DNA from 3 places in the Marinobacterium maritimum genome. Region 2 is predicted to be linked to each of the others. Evidence: predicted binding sites of a transcription regulator. Region 2 holds the regulator's gene; each other region holds the start of a gene.
The links. Region 2 encodes FNR, which switches genes on or off when oxygen is low (the NO sensors DNR and NnrR bind a similar motif). Its sites were predicted from a motif close to TTGATNTANATCAA; they were not measured.
Positions count from the first base shown of each region.

Region 1: ABD013_RS13145 (Hsp20/alpha crystallin family protein) is a predicted target of FNR. The motif match lies at 941-954, and genes of this name have one in related genera.
Region 3: ABD013_RS16120 (cytochrome-c peroxidase) is a predicted target of FNR. The motif match lies at 2,217-2,230, and genes of this name have one in related genera.

Region 1 is NZ_BAAAET010000003.1:447,797-452,350, reverse strand. Features, by position in the region: gene ettA (energy-dependent translational throttle protein EttA) at 1-712, opposite strand, end outside; gene ABD013_RS13145 (Hsp20/alpha crystallin family protein) at 1,063-1,485, shown strand; gene glyA (serine hydroxymethyltransferase) at 1,819-3,075, shown strand; gene nrdR (transcriptional regulator NrdR) at 3,202-3,678, shown strand; gene ribD (bifunctional diaminohydroxyphosphoribosylaminopyrimidine deaminase/5-amino-6-(5-phosphoribosylamino)uracil reductase RibD) at 3,680-4,554, shown strand, end outside.
Region 2 is NZ_BAAAET010000001.1:701,538-706,091, forward strand. Features, by position in the region: gene ABD013_RS03115 (recombination-associated protein RdgC) at 1-577, opposite strand, end outside; gene ABD013_RS03120 (thioredoxin family protein) at 643-1,095, opposite strand; gene ABD013_RS03125 (alpha/beta hydrolase) at 1,092-1,970, opposite strand; partial or broken gene ABD013_RS03130 (adenine phosphoribosyltransferase) at 2,042-2,585, opposite strand; gene fnr (fumarate/nitrate reduction transcriptional regulator Fnr) at 2,780-3,556, opposite strand; gene hemN (oxygen-independent coproporphyrinogen III oxidase) at 3,658-4,554, opposite strand, start outside.
Region 3 is NZ_BAAAET010000005.1:104,184-108,737, forward strand. Features, by position in the region: gene ABD013_RS16110 (lysozyme inhibitor LprI family protein) at 310-852, shown strand; gene ABD013_RS16115 (DUF2252 domain-containing protein) at 863-2,167, opposite strand; gene ABD013_RS16120 (cytochrome-c peroxidase) at 2,324-3,472, shown strand; gene ABD013_RS16125 (phosphoribosylaminoimidazolesuccinocarboxamide synthase) at 3,752-4,554, shown strand, end outside.

The sequences.
Region 1 (4,554 bases), on a different contig from region 2:
TGCCGTGGCCGCGGTCCAGTTCCAGAATCCAGCCGGCGGCGTTGTCGAGGAAGTAACGGTCGTGGGTGATCGCCACCACGGTACCCGGGTATTCCTGCAGGAAACGCTCGATCCAGGCGATGGACTCGGCGTCCAGGTGGTTGGTCGGCTCGTCCAGCAGCAGCATGTCCGGGTGATCCAGCAGCAGGCGGCACAGGGCGACGCGGCGGCGCTCACCACCGGACAGGTGTTCAACCTTGGCATCCCAGGGCGGCAGACGCATGGCGTCGGCGGCGCGCTCCAGTGCCTGATCCAGGTTATGACCGTCCTTGGCGGTGATCAGGTTTTCCAGCTCGGCCTGCTGTTTGGCCAGCGCATCGAAGTCGGCATCGGGATCAGCGTAGGCGGCATAGACCTGGTCCAGCTCGGCCAGCGCGTCCTTGACGTCGGATACCGCTTCCTCGATGACCTCACGCACGGTCTTGCTGTCGTCCAGTTCCGGCTCCTGCGGCAGGTAGCCCACTTTCATGTTGGGCATGGGGCGCGCTTCGCCGGTGTAGTCCTTGTCGACGCCCGCCATGATGCGCAGCAGGGTGGATTTGCCGGCACCGTTCAGACCCAGCACACCGATCTTGGCGCCGGGGAAGAATGACAGGGAGATATCCTTGAGGATTTCACGCTTGGGCGGTACCACCTTGCCCACGCGGTTCATCGTGTAAACGTACTGAGCCATCAATATGCCTGTATGCTTGGCGGGCACCACGCAAAACCTGCTGCGCGAATCAGCGGCGGCGCTGCGCAGCACTGGCGCGCCAGCCCGGTCAGAATCCTTATGTATACCCAATACACTGCGGTTCCTGCTCGCGGGCGCCTTGCCTCTGACTCGCTCACGACGGTTTTTCGAGGTCCCTTGGGGTTAAAAAACAGCCAGATTCTACCTCCGGCGCCGGGGGAAAGCCATTTGCTCTGGATCAGGGCGGAAAAATGGCAGGAGCGCGTGGCTCGGCCTACACTCATGACGACTGGTCACTCGGCCAGCAGTGTTTCTGGTCAATGATTCACCCAATATGGAGGGGAATTGTGATGAGTAAAAATCTGACCCGTTTCAACAGTCTGTTCGATGACACTTTTCTCAACGACTTCTTCCGCCCGCTGACAACGCGCTCCAACGGCGATCGGGTGCCGGCGATCGATGTGCATGAGACCGACACGGCCTACAAGGTCAATGTGGATATGCCGGGCGTGAAGAAGGAAGACATCCAGATCTCGCTTGATAACGGTGTGCTGACCGTGAAAGGCGAAACCCGCAAGGAAGACAAGGAAGAAAAGGATGGCAAGCTGATCCGGCAGGAGCGCCATGTGGGACACTTTATCCGCCAGCTGTCGGTGGGCTCCGACGTGGATGCCCAGGCGGTTAAGGCTGCTTTTGAGGACGGTGTGCTGGCGATTACGCTGCCGAAAAAGCCCGCTGAAGCGGAGCAGGGCGTTAATATCAGTATCGATTGAGCGACCCTTCGGCCAGGGACCGGCCTTTTACTTCTACAGGGTGAGGTGGTTGCTGGCAGCGTCAGAGGGGGTATGTCGCGGCCGGTCTAATACTTGGCTTTGCTGGGACTCGGTTGTGAGAGCCGCGCTTTGCGGGCGAAGCAACCGTCCAAGCTGCCGCGAGGTCTGCTTCTGCACCAAAATGAATCTTTTGCGTAATGGACTGACCCCTTTTCATGTGCCTTCCGTACGATTTTTAGACTATAATGCGCCTCTTTTTCAAGGCAGCTACAGGTCAGTCCGTCACTACCTGCACCAACTTTGCCGCTATTTTTGCAACTTCAGGGGACAGCAATGTTTAGCAAAGATATGTCTATCGCCAGTTATGATGCGGATCTGTGGTCTGCGATGCAGTCCGAAGCGACTCGTCAGGAAGAGCACATCGAACTGATCGCGTCTGAAAACTACACCAGCCCGCGCGTGATGGAAGCCCAGGGTTCTGTCCTGACCAACAAGTACGCCGAAGGCTATCCGCACAAGCGTTACTACGGTGGTTGCGAGTACGTCGACGTGGTTGAAGAGCTGGCGATCGAGCGTGCCAAGGAACTGTTCGGCGCTACTTACGCCAACGTCCAGCCACACTCCGGTTCCCAGGCCAATGCCGCTGTTTACATGGCACTGTGCCAGCCGGGCGATACTGTTCTGGGCATGAGTCTGGCGCACGGCGGTCACCTGACTCACGGTGCGGCTGTTTCCTTCTCCGGTCGTATCTACAAGGCCGTTCAGTACGGTCTGAACCCGGAAACCGGTGCTATCGACTACGACGAAGTTGAGCGTCTGGCGGTTGAGAACAAGCCGAAGATGATCGTGGCCGGCTTCTCTGCCTACTCCCAGATCGTTGACTGGGCGCGTTTCCGCGAGATCGCTGACAAGGTTGGCGCTTACCTGTTCGTCGACATGGCGCACATCGCCGGTCTGGTTGCGGCAGGCGTGTACCCGACTCCGCTGCCCTTCGCTGATGTGGTTACCACTACCACTCACAAGACCCTGGGTGGTCCGCGTGGCGGTCTGATCCTGTCTGCCAATGCGGATGAAGACCTGCAGAAGAAGCTGAACTTTGCGGTATTTCCGGAGTCTCAGGGCGGCCCGCTGATGCACGTTATCGCTGCAAAGGCTGTCTGCTTCAAGGAAGCGATGGAGCCGGAGTGGAAAGAGTACCAGGCCCAGGTCGTGAAGAACGCTCAGGCCATGGCCAAGGTGTTCCTGGATCGCGGCATCAACATCGTATCCGGTGGTACTGAAGACCACCTGTTCCTGGTTGACCTGATCAACAAGGACATCACCGGTAAGGATGCGGACGCTGCTCTGGGCCGCGCCAACATCACCGTGAACAAGAACTCCGTACCGAACGACCCGCGTTCTCCGTTCGTGACCTCTGGTCTGCGTATCGGTACTCCGGCCGTGACCCGTCGCGGCTTCAAGGAAGAGGAAGTGGCTCAGCTGGCGAACTGGATCTGCGATATCCTCGACGATATCGAGAACGACGAGATCATCGCTCGCGTCAAAGAGCAGGTTAAAGAGATCTGCGCTCGCTTCCCGGTTTACAAGTAAGCCGGTAGAATAGCCGGGGCGGCTGCGGCCGCCCTTTTTTTATCAGGGCTTTTGCCCAGGAATTTCCTTCGGGAGGTGTTCCTTCTGAGCCCGCTTCCGAAATACGCTCTTTAAGCTGAGGCATGCATGCACTGTCCGTTTTGTGGCACCCATGAGACCAAAGTAGTCGACTCCCGGCTGGTCGCCGAAGGCCAGCAGGTCCGGCGTCGACGTGAGTGCATCAGCTGCCATGAGCGTTTTACCACCTACGAAACTGCTGAACTGCTGATGCCGCGTGTGATCAAGAACGACGGCAGCCGTCAGCCCTTCGATGAGGACAAGTTGCGCGCCGGTATCCTGCGTGCGCTGGAAAAGCGTCCAGTCAGCATCGAAGAGATCGAAGCCTGTATCACCCGCATCAAGCAACGCCTGCGCGCCACCGGCGAACGTGAACTGCCGTCCAGAGAAGTGGGCGAAGCGGTGATGGCCGAGCTGCGCAAGCTTGATGAAGTGGCTTATGTGCGTTTTGCCTCGGTCTATCGCAGTTTCCAGGATATCAAGGAGTTCCGCGAGGAGATCGAGCGGCTTTCCAGTCCGAGCGGCGGTGAAGGGGAGGTCAAGTGACATGACGACCAGCTTCAGCGCTCAGGATCACCAATGGATGGCGCGTGCCATTCGTCTGGCCCGTCAGGGACTCTACACCACCGACCCCAACCCGCGTGTCGGCTGCGTTATCGTACGTGATGACCAGCTGGTGGGCGAAGGCGCTCACCTCAAGGCGGGTGAACCTCATGCCGAAGTGCATGCGTTGCGAGCCGCCGGTGATCATGCCTGCGGTGCTACCGCCTACGTAACCCTGGAACCCTGCAGCCATCACGGCAAAACGCCGCCGTGTGCCGAGGCGCTGGTCAAGGCCGGCGTGGCCCGGGTGATCTGTGCCATGCAGGACCCCAATCCACTGGTGGCGGGGCGTGGCCTGGCACGGTTGCAGGAGGCCGGTATCGAAACCGCTTCCGGGCTGCTGGAAAGCGAAGCGCGGGCACTGAACCCCGGCTTCATCAGCCGCATGGAGCGGGGGCGACCCTATACCCGGCTCAAGCTGGCGTCTAGTCTGGATGGGCGTACCGCCATGCAGAGCGGCGAGTCACAATGGATCACCGGTTCCGCCGCACGGGCGGATGTGCAGCGCCTGCGGGCGCGCAGTTCCGCCGTGCTGACCGGCGTGGACACGGTGTTGATCGACAACGCGTCGCTGACCGTGCGGGCCGCCGAGCTGGGCCTGCCGGATGAACAGGCGGCACTGGCGGCGGCAACTCAGCCGTTGCGCGTCGTGGTTGATAGCCAGTTGCGTCTGCCGGCGTCTACCGCCATGCTGAGCCTGCCGGGCAGTACGCTGGTGGCGACCAGCCGCGCCGACAATGAACCGAGCGCGATTGCGCTGAGCGCTACCGGTGCGCGGGTATTGTCGTTGCCGGGTGCGGATGGTCGTGTGAACCTTTC
Region 2 (4,554 bases):
CCTCCAGGGCCCAGCCTTGCGGCATGGATTCACCCTGCAGCCAGGAGGTCATCACTTTATCAGCCGAAACCCGGGTCTGGGGCAGTTTAACCACCAGCGAGCCGAGCGCCTCGCGCAGTTGATTGAGCAGGTCTTCGGCACGCTTGTGGCTGGAGGCGTTGACCAGGATCCAGCCCTGTTGTGGCATCAGAATCGCTTCGGTACGGCGGCGGCGAGTAAAGCTGCGCGGCAGCAGATCCAGGACTACTTCGTCCTTGAGCTGGAGCTTTTCCTTGCGATACACCTTGCGCGACTGCTCGGCTTCGATCAAGGCGACTTTCGCATCAAGCTGTTCGCGAACAACGCTTGCCGGCAGAATACGTTCCTCCTGCATCAGGTTGATCAGCAGGAAACCATTGCTGCTGAATACCAGCATCTCTTCCGCTTCGTTGATGGGCTGGCTCCAGCCGCTGCGGCTCAGCTCCTGGCTGCCGCAGGGGGTGAACGGGTGCTCAGCGAGTGCCTGCTCAAGGTGCTCCTGTGTCAGTCCGGCGGGTGGTTCGAAGCGGTAGAAAATGAGGTTGCGAAACCAGAGCATGGTATCTCCCAAAAGGTGTCATTGAACTCAAAGCGGTGGAATTCTATCGCGGCTGCTCGTCGGAATCACTGACTCTGGACGGCTAATGCCTGCTCGATGGCCTGGTCGAGGTAATAGCCGTAAAAATCGACGGAGCTGATGCCGACCAGAGGCTCTGTCAGGGGAGCGCCGTCGAGGCTGAGCATCAGTACGCTGGGGTAGAAATTAATCGCATAACTCTGGGCAAAGGCCCTGGGTGTCATCACCTGGTTATCGCGATTGCGGACATCCTCAAAGCCGGGAACTTTCAGTTCACGAATGACCAGCTCGGGGCGTTGCTGTTGTTGCAGCGGCAACAGGAAGCCATCACGTACCTGGTCACAGTAGCCGCATTCAGGCTGCGAGAAGAGCAGGATCAGCACCTGGGCCTCAGCTTGAGTGTCCCTGAGTACGTCAAAGCCGGTAAAGAAAGTCAGGCCGTCAGACGCTTTCGATGGCAGGCTGAACAGGATGAGTAACAGGGGGGCAAGAAATCTCAAGGGGTAGACTCCAAAAGGGTCACTATCAGGTCAACGACATCGTAGGTGTACAGATCCCGGAAGAAGTGATCGGCACCGTCAAGAACATGTAGCTGTACCTGAGTGTTATCGACGGCCGCCATGGCGGTAATCAGATCCGGAGCGGTCGTATCACTGGATCCTGCGATCACCAGCGTGGGCAGGCGTGTTGTCTTGAGCAGGTTGGGCGTGTGCAGGCGAGAGTCGTCAGCGTAATAACTCAACAGGCTGCTGGGTGAGGCCGCCGTCTGGGTGCAATAGAGCATGTCGACGGGTTGCAGCAGGGACTGTGTGGTCTGCCGTGCCTGCTCAAGAACCCTCTCCAGCGAGTGGCCGTAGCGCGACTTGTAGTGCTCCGCTTCGCGACTGACATTCCAGGTCATGGGGGCCAGCAGCACCTGCGCCCGGACGGCTGTGGGCAGAGCGCGGGCTGAGTCCACGTACCAGGCCGTCTGGTTGCCGCCGCGGGAGTGTCCCAGTAACAGGATCTGATTCTGTCCGTGTTGGTCTAGCCATTCGACCCAGTGGCCGATCTCGTCAATGGCATCCTGGTGGCGGTGAGTGTGTGGTGTACTACAGGGATAGGCGCCTGTCCGATTGTCGATGCCCAGGCTGAGATTGATTGCGAGGCTGTTGAGTCCGGCTTCGACAAGAGCGTCCTGCAGGGCAACAACCAATTCCATGCCGTTGTGGGCAAGGGTGCCATGAGTGATCAGCACGGTGGTATCGGGAGTCCCCTCGCCCTGCTTGAACTCGGCATTCAGGGTTATGCCGTTCAATTGCGAGGTAACGGTAGCACCCTGAGCGAAGGCGGGCAGTACAAGCAGGAGCAGGCAGGTCAGCAGCGAGCGCAACATGTTCAATAGCCTTTTAATTATATTTTTATGAATATAGGTAATTAAAGAGCATTGGCAAGTTGCGCATCGCCTCAAAGGCCTTCGAAGGCGAGCAGGGAATAGACCGGGATGCCCAGTTCCTGGATACGGGTTGAACCCTGAAGATCGGGCAGATCGATCAGCAGCAGCTGCTTCAACGACTTCAGCGCCAAGCTTCTTCACCAGGGTGCAGGCCGCGAGCAGAGTGCCGCCGGTGGCGATCAGATCATCAAACAGCAGCACGCGGTCGCCGCTGGTAACGGCATCGGTCTGCATTTCTACTGCAGAAGTGCCATATTCCAGGGTGTATTCCTGATGGATGGTTTCGCCGGGCAGTTTGCCTTTCTTGCGGACCAGCACCAGCGGCAGGTTGAGCTGGTAGGCCATGATGGCGCCGAACAGGAAGCCACGGGCATCGATGCAGGCGATATGAGTGATGTCCGAGTCAATATAGCGCTGAATAAACGCATCCGACACCATGCGCATCGCCTTAGGATCCTTGAAGATCGGTGTAACATCGCGGAACACGACCCCGGGTTCCGGCCAGTCCTGCAGCGAACGGATGACGGATTTGACATAGAACTCATCGTAGGACATGCGGTAACTCCCAGTTGGCACTCAATTGATATAACTCAATGCCGCAGTGACGGAATAAAGGTGTAATGCAGGGGTTGGGTTACACATTGAGATGGCTACTTCATTGTGCAACTTGGGACGTAGCTTCATTGAAGCTACGTCTTTTTTTATTCTACAGGGGGCCATAGGTGATCAAGAAGAGGTGCCCTCAACGCTCAGGACGTTTTATGTTCCTGCTGCGTAGCGCATTCGTCGTTGCGTGATTCGCCGGAGAGGCGATACATCTCATCCAGGTTGGTCAGCTCTACTTCCTTGCCATCAACGCGCATCAACTCCATCTTCTGGAATCGTGTGAAAATTCGGCTGACGGTTTCCACGGCCAGACCAAGATAGTTGCCAATCTCGTTGCGAGACATGGACAGGCGGAAGTTTGACGCTGAGTAGCCACGTGTCTTGAAGCGCTGAGACAGTTTCAACAGGAAGGTGGCGACGCGCTGTTCGGCATTTTTCTTCGACAGCAGCAACATCATCTGCTGGTCGTCACGCAGTTCCTTGCTCATGCTGCGCAGCATCTGGCGACGCAGTTCAGGCATCTGGCCTGACAGTTCATCCAGGCGCTCAAAAGGAATCTCGCATACCGTTGTGGTTTCGAGGACCTTGGCGGACATCGGGTAGTTTTCAGCATCAAAGCCGCTAAGCCCAACCAGTTCGCCTGGGAAGTAGAAACCGGTGATCTGTTCCTCGCCTTCATTGGTCAGCGTGTAGCTCTTGATGGTGCCGGCACGGATGGCATAGACGGAGCTGAACGGTTCACCCTGGTGGAACAGGTGCTCACCCTTCTTCAGAGGTCGACTTTTTTCGATAATGTCATCCAGACGATCAATGTCTGTCAGGTCAAGTGAGACCGGCAGGCAAAGCGTGCTCAGGCTGCAGGTTTTACAATGCACCTGAGACAGGCTGTGAAGCTTTCCTTGATTTTTGCAGTCGGCCATGAGGGCATCCTTTGTTGGTTAGTCACACGATGGCTATCGGCGCATTATGTAACATTTACCCCCGAGGGTGAAGCGAAAGGCCCGGGAACCGGGCCTCGACTTTAGATGATGCGTGAAAAGTTCTGAGAGTGTTGCTTTTTGGGTATATAAGAATCAAACGCCATGCAGATACGGCGGATCAAAAGCCGGCCTGCCGGGGTGACTCGAATTGACTCTGGCTGCAGTTCAATCAGGCCATCGGCATCAAATTGACGCAGTTCGTCCTGCTCCTCGGCAAAGTACTGGTCAAAGTCGATGGCAAAACGCTCAGCAATGCTTCGCTTGTCCAGTTCGAACTGGCAGATAAGCGCGGTGATCACTGCGCGGCGGATATGGTCGTCAGTATTAAGCTGAACGCCGCGCTTCACGGCATGCTGCTGCTGGGTCACGGCCTGGCTGTAGGCCGCGATATCATGCTCGTTCTGGTAGTAGACGTTGCCGATCTGGCTGATTGCCGACACGCCCATGGCAACCAGGTCGCAATCGGAGTGGGTGGTGTAGCCCTGGAAGTTGCGGTGCAGCTTGCCTTCCGCCTGGGCGATAGCCAGCTCGTCGTCCGGTTTGGCGAAGTGGTCCATGCCGATATAGACGTAACCGGCATCCAGCAGTCGATTGATGCTGTTCTGCAGGATGGCAAGTTTTTCTTCCGCGGAGGGCAGGTCTTCAGCACGGATGTGTTTCTGTGAGCGGAAGCGGTCCGGCAGGTGGGCATAGTTGAACACTGACAGTCGGTCAGGGCTCATGGCGATCACTGTCTCGAGGGTGTCGGCAAAGCTCTGTTCGTTCTGGTGTGGCAGACCGTAGATCAGGTCCATGTTGATCGACTTGAAGCCCAGCGCGCGTGAGCGCTCCAGTACCGCAAGGGTCTGTTCGGTCGGCTGTACCCGGTTGACGGCTTCCTGAACCACAGGATTGACGTCCTGAACGCCCAGACTGATACGATTGAAGCCGATGTCGCG
Region 3 (4,554 bases), on a different contig from region 2:
AAATATCGTCCGGCGGGCTTGTTGATTCCATAAGACATCACACACCGGCCCGCCAGGACAGTGCGTCATGTCTCAGGTCTCATCAATCCCGGGAACGGGACGCGACTGCCATGAGCTTGAGGCTCAATTATGTTGACAGCCACTCTGTCGACAGGGTCTGACAGAAGATTACTCCCCCAAGAGTGCGCGCATATTAACAACACCGCTCCCAAGTGGCAAATTGTGCCAGACACTGGCCTGTGGCTCCGGCTCGGGTAGAATGGCGGACTTGTCACTTGTTTTGTCACTGCAACGAATGAAGGGTTACCGATGACTGCACGACTGGGATCTGCCGCTGCCTGCCTGATGTTCAGCCTTACTCTGGCCGGATGCCAGACACTGCCGATGCCCTTTACCAACAAGCCCCAGGCCGAACCTGAACCTGTGGTACAGCCGGTTGAAGTAGCCAAACCGGCTGCGCCCAAGGCTGCCGAGGCTCTGCCAGCCAGCGCGGACCTGAACTGGGAACCCAAGCTCGACCAGCCGATCGCCCAGCTGGAAGCGCAGATGGCGCTGGAAGAAACCCAGCTGGCCAAGAACCATACCCTGTCCAGCATCGCCTATCTTTGGGATGCCCGGCTCTACCTGCTGTTCCAGGACACCCTCGACTATCTGCCGGAACAGGCCCAGCGTCACGAGGTGGAACTGCAGAACCGCTGGCTCGACCAGCGCGCCGAAGCGATGACCCGTGCCTTCCTCAATGACAAGGATGGCGAGGTCGCCCGCTTCGCAGCCGGTCAGGCATTCATCGAAGAGACCCAAAAGCGGATCAAGGAACTGGAACAGCTGCGCGAGCTGATCGTCATTCAATAAGCGCCAGCCATCACCGCTTCAGGTATCGGCAGAAACTCGCATAGTCGTTCTGCACACAATCGGCGTAGGCCTGCGCCATGCTCATCAGCAGCTCGGTAAAGGCCTCACGTCGCGGCAGGGTCAGTTGCAGGACCGCGTCAGCAAAAACACGGCCTCCCGCCTCGCTTAGTGCCGCCGCGCCTCGCAGATGGGATGCCGCCAGAATCCGCCCCCAGGCCGTCACCAGATGGTGCCAGTGCTTGGGCTTGAGCAGCTTGTCCGTCGGATAGTCAGCCTTGAACGGTGAGCGCTCGCGTACCGAGAACACCTGATCACCCAGCACCAGCCAGCCCACATAAGGGTCGGGATGACGTGCCATCGCCTGAAACGCCAGCGCATGGCGCTCCCCTTCATGGTTGAACATGAGGCGATATTCGGCCCGCTCACTCTCGTTCATCACCCACCAGGCAGCCGGTGGCTGCTGCGCCTTGATATCCAGGATGACATCATCATGGTCAGCTTCTCCCTGCCCCTCCACCAGCGCATAAAAGCGATCCGTACCCAGTGAACCGGTGCCGGCACTGAGGCGTCGCGCCAGATCCTTGACCCTGAAGTGCTGATGGCTATGTCCTGGTACCTCATCATCCAACGTTGCCTGATAGTCGACCAGCGCCTGCTCCAGTGCCGCCCGGTCTTGTGCTGACAGGGGCGCCAGCTTGGGATGGTCAACGATAAAGCGACGCTCGTCGCCCTGTTCAAAGCAGGTCCATTTTTGCAACATGCGTGCCCGTCCCTTCTTCTCGGCCACCTTGATCAGGAAGGACTGCAACTTTCCGTCAGTGGTCTGCGCAGTGGCCGCCCAGTCAGCGATCTCGACCACATTCTGTTGCAGAGTATGCAGATAGCTGTCGATCAGCGTTTGCAAGATTTCAGGCAGCGCTGTGAGCTTAAGCGAGCCGTTTTCACGCACCGCCAGCACTACACTGACGAGCAGGCGCCAGAGGTCGTACTGATAGTCACCAATGATGCCGTCATCAAAGTCATCCAGACCGAAACGGACCAGGTCATCATGACTGCCATAGGCACCGAAGTTGTGCAGATGAGCATCGCCCTGCAGCCAGGTCTGGGTTTCAGTCACACCTCCGAACAGGGAAAAATGCCAGTCCCGGTACAGATCCTGCCAGTACAGATGGTTGCTGCCACGAAAGAAGCTGAAGGCCGACACGGACATCCGCTCGTACTTCTGTTGTCTGAACGTTTCGCTCAACTCAGCATTGAATCCCTCCAATGCCTCAATCACCTGCTGTTCACGATTATGTGCGGTGGCAACACGCATTCACGGCCTCCTGCTGTGCGTTTTTGGGAGGACACACCTTAACTCAGCCTTGAGCTGGGTCAAAACGCCAAGGAGATGACCGCTGCACAGGCCTGTGCAACGTGTTAACATCCATCACACTAATGAGAATGATTCTGATAATCAGGTTATATCCCTATGAAGGCCACATCGCTGCTGCCCCTGTTTCTTTCTTTCGGCCTGCTGTCCCTGCCCGCGTTCGCCGAATCACCGCCGAACGCACTCGCAACAGCCAAGGCGCAGCTGGGTCAGCAGCTGTTTTTCGACACCAACCTGTCCAAAAACCGCAGCCAGTCCTGTGCCAGCTGCCACTCCCCGGCACAGGGCTTCGCCGACAACCGCCAGGGAACTGAACTGGGTGGTTCAATCGGCGACGATGGCCACTCCCTTGGCGACCGTAACGCACCGTCTGCCGGCTATGCGAGCTTCAGCCCGAAGTTTCACAGCAAGGCCGACGGAGAGTGGGTCGGTGGTCAATTCTGGGATGGCCGTGCTGCCACACTGGCCGAACAGGCCGGTGGCCCGCCGCTGAACCCGATCGAGATGGGCATGCCTGACAAGGCCAGCGTCGTCGAGCGCCTGAAAGAGAATCCGGAGTACCAGCGCCAGTTTGACGCCCTCTATGGCGCAGGCATTCTCGACCAGCCTGAACAGGGCTATGCCGCCATGGCCGACAGCCTTGAAGCGTTCGAGCAGACCGAGTTCTTTGCCCCCTTCGACTCCAAATACGATCGTTTTCTGCGCGGCGAAGCCAAACTGACCGATCAGGAAGAGCTGGGCCGCTTGCTGTTCTTTTCTCAGCAGTTCACCAACTGCAACCAGTGCCATCAGCTGCGCAAAAGCGCCCGTGCGCGGGATGAGTCCTTCAGCAACTACGAATACCGCAACATCGGCACGCCGGTGAATGCCGAACTGCGTGCAGCGAACGGTGTCGCACCTGACTTTGTCGACCGTGGCCTGCTGGACAACCCGGCCGTCGATGATCCAGCTCACGCCGGCAAGTTCAAGGTGCCGACCCTGCGCAACGTGGCGGTTACTGGTCCCTACATGCACAACGGCGTGTTCAAGGATCTGCGTACCGTGGTGCTGTTCTACGACAAGTACAACAACCCCACCCGCACCAACAACCCGGAAACCGGCGAGCCCTGGGGCAAACCTGAAGTAGCCGATACCCTGGCGCTGAAAGAACTCGAGCATGGCCCGGCACTGGAGGACGAGCGTGTGGACGCTATCGTCGCCTTCCTGAAGACGTTGACTGACCAGCGCTACGAGCATCTGTTGAAGTAATTCAAATCGTTATGATCGCCTGCAGGCAGGCTGCTACAGCCAGGATCCACTTGTAGGAGCTTGCCACACAAGCGATAACCCCAGCCAGGAGATTATCGCCTGCAAGCAGGCTCCTTCACTGGGGTGTAGACTGCACTATTCCCGGAGGTATCGGTCTTTGTGGGAGCTTGCCCTGCAAGCGATTGCGCCGCGCGCACTTGCTAAACCTTGTGCTAGAATCCCGCCATTCCTATCTGCCCTTGATGGCTGACCAATCCAAGCAACAGGACCTGTGACACCATGAGCCTTGCGCAATCCGTTCTGGCCGTGAACAACGACCTGCCGATCCGTACCGACCGCCCTGTCCACAGTGGCAAGGTACGTTCCGTCTACTGGCTGACCGAAGCGGACAGCCGCCGCCTGATCGAAGAGAAAGGCTATGATGTAGCACCTGACGCCCCGCTGGCGATCATGGTGATCAGCGACCGAATTTCTGCATTCGACTGCATCTGGCACGGTGAAGGTGGTCTCAACGGTGTCCCTGGCAAGGGTGCAGCGCTGAATGCAATCTCCAACCACTGGTTCGGTCTGTTCCGCGAGAAGGGCCTGGCCGACAGTCACATCGTCGATATCCCGCACCCGTTCGTCTGGATCGTGCAGAAGGCACGCCCGGTGATGATCGAAGCGATCTGCCGCCAGTACATCACCGGCTCCATGTGGCGCGCCTACAGCAAGGGCGAACGCGAATTCTGCGGCATCACCCTGCCGGAAGGCCTGCAGAAGGACCAGAAGCTGCCCGAACTGCTGATGACCCCGTCTACCAAGGGTATTCTGCGTGGCATCCCGGGCGTGCCGGAAGCGGATGACGTGAACATCACCCGCGCCAACATCGCCGACAACTTCGAAGCCTTTGGCTTCCGCTCTGCCGACGACATTGCCCAGTACGAAAAGCTGCTCAAGGAAGGCTTCGGCGTAATCAGCGATGCGCTGGCCGAGCTGGATCAGGTGTTCGTCGATACCAAGTTCGAATTCGGTTACGTCACCGACGCATCCGGCAACGAAAAGCTGATCTACATGGATGAAGTGGGTACACCGGACTCCTC